Regions from separate parts of the Paenibacillus sp. FSL H7-0940 genome, predicted to be linked through region 2. Evidence: riboswitches for the same ligand, from Rfam matches in the RefSeq annotation. Region 2 holds a riboswitch; each other region holds the start of a gene.
The links. A riboswitch is a leader RNA that binds a small molecule or an ion and turns the genes downstream of it on or off. The one in region 2 is predicted to bind thiamine pyrophosphate.
Positions count from the first base shown of each region.

Region 1 (2,273 bases), 300 kb from region 2:
CCCGCAGTGATGATCCCGCTATTCTGCTGCTGCCTGCGATGGAGCGACTGAGAGATCGATTGGGGGAGACCGTGAGTCTGTACCTGCGTGATGGGAGTGAAAGGATACGGATTCAAGCTGTGCAAAGTGATCAGGCGATCCGCCGAGTCGCTCCAGTGGGTGTTAGACTCCCGCTGTCTGTGGGCGCTTCCAGCAAAGTCCTGATGGCGTTTGCCACGGACGAGGATCGTGAAGAACTGATGAACGGGCCGGAATGGCCGGTGTTTATTGATCCCGCGGTGTATTTGGCGCAGATGGGAGATATCCGGGATAACGGATATGCGACGAGTTATGAGGAACGTGAGCCGGGAGCTGCCGCGGTATCTGTACCGATTATGGATCGCAGAGGCAATATTGCAGCTGCGCTCTCGGTCTCAGGACCTGTCAGTCGACTCTCGCAGGAGACATTGCATGAATACGCACCTGTGTTGAAGGATGCTGCTACGCAAATGGGGCTCATGTTATCCTGATGTTGATGTAAGTTTTTTCTCTAATAGAGTTTGATCATTTGGAATATAAAGGTTGTTTTTATGTTCCGGTTGCGCTACTCTGTAATGGACGGCCCAACGGAGCCAGCTTCATTGAATATGAACGGCGGCTTATGTAAGCCGCAACTTATTAACGTTACTGGGGGAGTCCGAATTGTCCGGACTGAGACGGAATCGCATGAGATTCCGGACCCTTTGCACCTGATCTGGATCATACCAGCGTAGGGAAGTAATCGGCGATATGACCACAACCACCACATGATGTGACCCTTGTAGGGCTCCGTTAAGGAGCTGCATAAAGGTGCATTATTGGTGATGGACATAAAAGTCGGTTCCTTCGGGGACCGGCTTTTTTATATACAGGGAACGGGCGATATAGCGCGGATTTTATGGGCCTCTTTTTCGATAACCTGCGGAAGTGGGCTTGGATGAGGAGGGAAGTCTTATAGATCGATGATCTGTGGCAGCCTCCGTCTGTTGTTAACTGTACATGAAAAGTGTCTCCCCTGGTCTGGTGTAGGATCGCTCTTTCTTCTCTGCATTGCGCATGATTTGGGACAGGTACGTAAGCGAGCTAATGATGAAACCAACCAAACAAGCGACGAACACTGAGGAGGAGACAAGTGAACATGAGTACAGGAAATCAAACGGGACAACAAGCGACGGAGCAGGGACATAACGATCAGCAGGTGGAAAAAGAAACAGGAGCGGCCGGACGGGTTCAGCCCTTTCCGGGCAGCCGCAAAGTCTACATTCAGGGCTCACGGCCGGACATTGCTGTACCGGAGCGTGAGATAGCCCTTCATGACACGAATACTCCCCAAGGGGTGGAGCATAACGAACCGCTGCGTGTCTACGATACGAGCGGCCCCATGACCGATCCCGAATTTCATGCGGATATCCGCGCAGGTCTGCCAGCTCTGCGCACTCGTTGGATCACAGAGCGTGGCGATGTTGAAGCTTATCAGGGCCGTATGGTTAAACCGGAGGATAACGGACTGAAGCCCGGAGGGAAGAGAGCCGGCGCTGAAGAGTACCCCGGATTACGTGGCAAACCGTTGCGGGCACAGCCGGGACGTTGTGTGACTCAGATGCATTACGCGAGGCAGGGAGTCATTACGGCAGAGATGGAATTCGCCGCCATTCGTGAAGGCGTGGAACCGGAATTTGTGAGACAGGAGCTGGCGAGTGGACGGGCCATTCTGCCATCCAACATCAATCACCCGGAGAGTGAGCCGATGTTGATCGGTCGTCATTTTCACGTGAAGATCAATGCCAACATCGGCAACTCTGCCGTATCTTCCTCCATCGAGGAGGAGGTCGAGAAGATGACTTGGGCAGTACGATGGGGATCGGATACCGTGATGGATCTATCCACAGGCAAAAACATTCATACCACCCGGGAATGGATTATCCGCAATTCACCTGTGCCGATTGGTACGGTGCCGCTGTATCAGGCGCTGGAGAAGGTGAATGGCGAAGCGGAAGCGCTGACCTGGGAGTTGTACCGTGACACGCTCATTGAGCAGGCAGAGCAGGGCGTGGACTACTTTACGATTCATGCTGGTGTATTGCTGCGTTACATCCCCATGACCGCCAAGCGTATGACAGGCATTGTGTCCCGGGGTGGTTCCATTATGGCAGCATGGTGCCTTGCGCATCATCAGGAGAATTTTTTGTACACCCATTTTGAAGAAATCTGCGAGATTATGAAAAGGTATGATGTGGCGTTTTCACTGGGAGATG
Region 1 is NZ_CP150280.1:4,954,068-4,956,340, reverse strand. Features, by position in the region: gene MHB71_RS21770 (IclR family transcriptional regulator) at 1-509, shown strand, start outside; TPP riboswitch at 659-772, shown strand; gene thiC (phosphomethylpyrimidine synthase ThiC) at 1,157-2,273, shown strand, end outside.
Region 1: it holds a riboswitch for thiamine pyrophosphate, as region 2 does, so the genes downstream of both, thiC (phosphomethylpyrimidine synthase ThiC) here and MHB71_RS20560 (ECF transporter S component) in region 2, are expected to answer to the same signal.

Region 2 (2,273 bases):
AAGCCTTCAGCTTTTCCCGTTCATGCGTAAATACCTGCTGTGCTGGCCCATCCGCCACAATCTTTCCTTCAGGTGATAACACAATGATGCGGTCGACCATATCCACAATCTCGTTTATTTTGTGTTCAACGATGATGATCGTTTTGTCACTGGCGATCCGTTTGACCGTATCCCACACCTGGGAAGTCCCCTCATCATCCAGCAGTGCAGTGGGTTCATCCAAAAACAATACCTCCGGGTCCATGGCAAGCATCGAAGCAATCGCAAGACGCTGCTTCATCCCCTGAGACATGGACTGGATCAATACACGATTCTGTTCAAAGGATAACCCCACTTGTTTCAGATAATATTCAATCAGAGCAGGCATCTCTTCACGCGGAATATTTCGGTTTTCCAGAACAAATGCGATCTCTTCATCCGTAAAGGACATACAGAACTGGGTATCCGGATCTTGAAAGACCACTCCTGCTTGGGCGGGAATCCGAATATCATCACATTTCATCGGAATCTCAACCGAACGTGGTATCAGACCGCTCAGAATTTGCAATAACGTTGATTTACCGGAGCCACTTGGGCCAAGCAACAGCACTTTCTCCCCTTGACGCACAGAAAGAGACAAGCCTTGAAATACCAAGGCTTCCTCTCCCGGGAACTTGCATCTTAGATTTGTGACACTTACCGCTTGCGAATTCCCTTCCCCGTTCATCTAATCCAGCGCCTCATAATCTTGTTTGGATACCGGTCTGAGCGAACGCGTTACACCAGTCAGTTCCAATGCTTTGGCGAGATAATAAGCAAACACTCCAGCAATCAAGATGCTTCCAATGAAGCGGAATCCGATAAATAACGTATAGTTCCAGGCCGAGAGTGAATCAATATACCCGTACTGGTAATCCAGCAAAAGCGAAGCCGCTGCGGCTCCTATGGCTGCAAGACAGGTGACAAACAGATTGGTTTTACGATACAAAAATGCGGCGAAGAATATCTCGGCTCCCAATCCTTGCAACAGACCGTATACAAGTGTGGACATGCCCCATTCACTACCCAGAAAAGCACTTACCGTTGATGCCGCAACTTCGGCAAGAATAGCCACGCCTGGTTTACGAATGATAACAAAAGCAAACGTGCCCGCCATAAACCACATGCCGTAGATCATCTGCTCCGCATGAACGCCAAATGGTTTCATCAAGTCATATGTAGGTCCCCATATCTTGTAAATCACCCCAAACACTACTGCGATCACGATGGTTACCAGAATATCCGTTAGTTTCAATCGCTTGTTGCCTGCTGTTGTTGCCATGTTCTCTACGTCCTTCCTTTGTTCCCTGTGAGGGTTATCAAAATAAACGAAAAAGCCTCCCCGGTTCCGGGCAGGCCTTACGTACAGTGTACAATCCTCACAATGATGTATTGGATGGATGTCGAAAATACGGAATATCAACCAGCACCCCTCCGTCATGGCAGATACACCACCACAGTTCAAAGAGGTCTGTTGTTCATCCACGTTCATTCCCACAATTCACCCTTACATATCGCAAATCCATGTTCTCTACGCTGGCATTACCCAGATCAGATGTACGGTCAGCGGCACAAGGCCACTCTCTCAGCCCAACTTCATTGAGCTCCCGGTTCACTTATTTCATTGCTTCTAATGTACATCAGATGGGTATTTGTGGCAATGGTCTCTACAAAAATCAAAAGTTGGCATAGGAAAAGGCATCCCCCTGGATGCCTTTTGGACATACTTCACCATGTGAAATAGCTACCTTATCCGTACACGCCTTCAATCCGTATTCCAAGGTATCCCTGTTCTTAATATTGCGTGTTCCCAGACTGGCTCGTTTTCCCCGAAGCAAACCCCTTGAACAACGTTGGTACTTTGGAATAACGGGTATTCGTAATTTTCCCTTGTGATGTGCTGCTGTCTGTACGCATAATCGAATCTTTCACATTGGAAATGTTAGAGTTATCCAGCGTCATGTTAACTGCAAAGGAAGTTCCACCATTTTGGCGAACCAGTTTGCCAATATCATCTGCACGGAAATTTTTGATGTTAATTGTTCCAGCTGCATTCATCTGGAACACTTTATCATAAGCCTTATACGCTGCCCCACCGGTAATGTTAACCGTTCCGGCAGACTTCAATGTCAGTGCATCCTCGCCCACGTCCTGCCAGACCACATTCGATATATTACAGTTGCCATAACAGTGAACACCATCAGCAGCTGGTGATCCAATGTTTACGTTTTTGAGCGTGGCCCCTGCCTCCAGAC
Region 2 is NZ_CP150280.1:4,649,964-4,652,236, forward strand. Features, by position in the region: gene MHB71_RS20555 (ABC transporter ATP-binding protein) at 1-706, opposite strand, end outside; gene MHB71_RS20560 (ECF transporter S component) at 707-1,300, opposite strand; TPP riboswitch at 1,530-1,640, opposite strand; gene MHB71_RS20565 (pectate lyase) at 1,813-2,273, opposite strand, start outside.

Region 3 (2,273 bases), 550 kb from region 2:
ACCGCTTCGCTTTTTCACGTTATTTCTGTCCTCTCCGTCCTCGTGTAAAATTTAAGTTCGTTTTATATGAGAAATTTTATTGGGGTAAAAACTCGTTTGTATATGCCTTGCTCACATCGATCTGTTCATCAAGCAGTTTTTTGCTAAACATCCAGTCGGTGTAATTCCGCCACACTTCCTGTTTTTGCTCACCCCAGCGTGGGGCGTCATCTGTGTACTTTGGACTAAGCCATTTCTGGCTTGCCAGCACCAATTCCTTATCCAGATCCGGTACGGCCTTGATCAGAATGTTGGCTGCGTCTTCGGGATGATCAATTGCGTATTGATACCCTTCGGAGGTGGCTTTCAGGAATGCTTTAACCAACTCAGGGTCGTTTTGGATCGTTTGCTCGTTTGTTACAAGGACAGGTGTGTAGTAATCCAATGCATCTGAATAATCCTTCACATATAACATGTCGATGGGCTCCCCGCGCAGTTCGGCTTCAATACCTGTCCAGGCGTAGAAAATCCATGCAAAATCAATGTCCCGTTTTACTACGGTGAAAAAGTCGGCGTCACCCATATTAATGTTTTTCACTTTGGATACATCGGCTCCGTCGCCTTCCATAATGGATTGCATCACGGCTTCTTCGACTGGGGAACCCCAACCGCCATAGGTTTTACCTTCAAAATCTTTCGGTGATTTGATATTCCGATCCGCCGGAGCAGCGAACCCGGATGTATTATGCTGAATAACTGCTGCGATGGAGACCAATGGAACACCCTGTGTGCGGGCTTGAGTTACACTCTCCTGATAACTTACGCCAAAAGGCACTTCATTGGAGGCAACCATTGTATCTGCGCCACCGGCACCTGGTTGTACAATCTCCACGTTCAAGCCTTCGGCTTTATAAAAACCTTGATCTACAGCTGCATACAGGCCGGTATGATTCGTATTTGGTGTCCAGTCGAGCACCACTTTAATATCTTTCAGGGCGGTAGTGTCACCTTCGTTGCTGCTTTCCGTATTTGTGTTGCCGTTCTGCCCAGCTGGGGCAGCTTCTTTGCCACCACATGCGGCTACAGTCACCATAAGCACGCATAAGAGCAACAGTCCCATCGTTTTACGCCATTTCATCTGTGGTTCTCTCCTTCGGTATGTCCGGCCGATTGGCACGGGGTACTCCTTGGCTTCATATCCAATCATCTTGCATAAATCGACAGATTTATACCAGTTGAGATCCGGATGACGTTATTTTTGAACAAGTAAAACGTCCATCGATGTCATTCAAGGAAGCCAGACCGCGTTTAGCGGCAGTTTTTCTTGCAATATCAGGAAGGTGATGCTTCCAGTCTTATACTTTCTGATAGTAACAAAAAAAGCGCCCCGTATTCCGGGACGCGTGCAGGCGTTAGAGAGGTGGCGTTCAGCCATAGGGCTGTGCCATTTCGATATACTCCGATTCCTACGCTGGCATGATCCAGATCAGGTCTAAGGGTTAGTATCTTGGTGGGATACACTCTCAGCCGGCCAATTCCGACTCCCCTGGGAAACTATGAAGTTACGGGCATTACTAGGTGTAATTATAGGCCAGAGGGTGGGGCCTGTCCAGTCATGAACTGGATAGGGACACGTATAAGTTATCAAACAGGCCGTTATACATATGTATAACAGCCTGTTTGGATGTATTATTTTCAATAATTATCGTGGCGAATCATATAAGGCAATCTGACTGAGTGCAAAAGCATCGGATTTTGGGTCATAACCTACCTGTTTCTGAGTGGTTTCCAGATTTAATCGTTTAAACCGATTATTCGAGATCCCATGCAGTATGGTGAAGGGTTCCAGATCGGTAGTTGTAATTGCTTTGAACATCAAATCACACAAGTCAGCTGGACTAATATACGCGCTCATATCCCTTGCCTCCAGCACTGGTCCATCCGGTTGAAAATCATCATATGCACCTATACGCACCGCAACACTTTGTAAACCTTCGGTATACGCAAAATAGGAAGCGAGCGATTCTCCAAAACATTTGCTAACCCCGTACAAATTCCGTGGGCGTGTGGGCATGTCCGGATAGACTTGAGCATCAATGGGATACCCCTCAATCGTCTGTGCACTGCTTGCAAGAATGACTCTTCGTACACCTTGGTCTTTAGCTGCACGGAATACATTAAATGTACCTTTGATATTGATGTCCAACAACGATTCATAAAATCCGGCATTTGGGGAAGGATCTCCCGCCAGATGTACAACCACATCCATGCCTTCGCAAGCATGCTGACAGGCT
Region 3 is NZ_CP150280.1:5,204,473-5,206,745, reverse strand. Features, by position in the region: gene MHB71_RS22870 (ABC transporter substrate-binding protein) at 77-1,117, opposite strand; TPP riboswitch at 1,425-1,537, opposite strand; gene MHB71_RS22865 (NAD(P)-dependent oxidoreductase) at 1,682-2,273, opposite strand, start outside.
Region 3: it holds a riboswitch for thiamine pyrophosphate, as region 2 does, so the genes downstream of both, MHB71_RS22870 (ABC transporter substrate-binding protein) here and MHB71_RS20560 (ECF transporter S component) in region 2, are expected to answer to the same signal.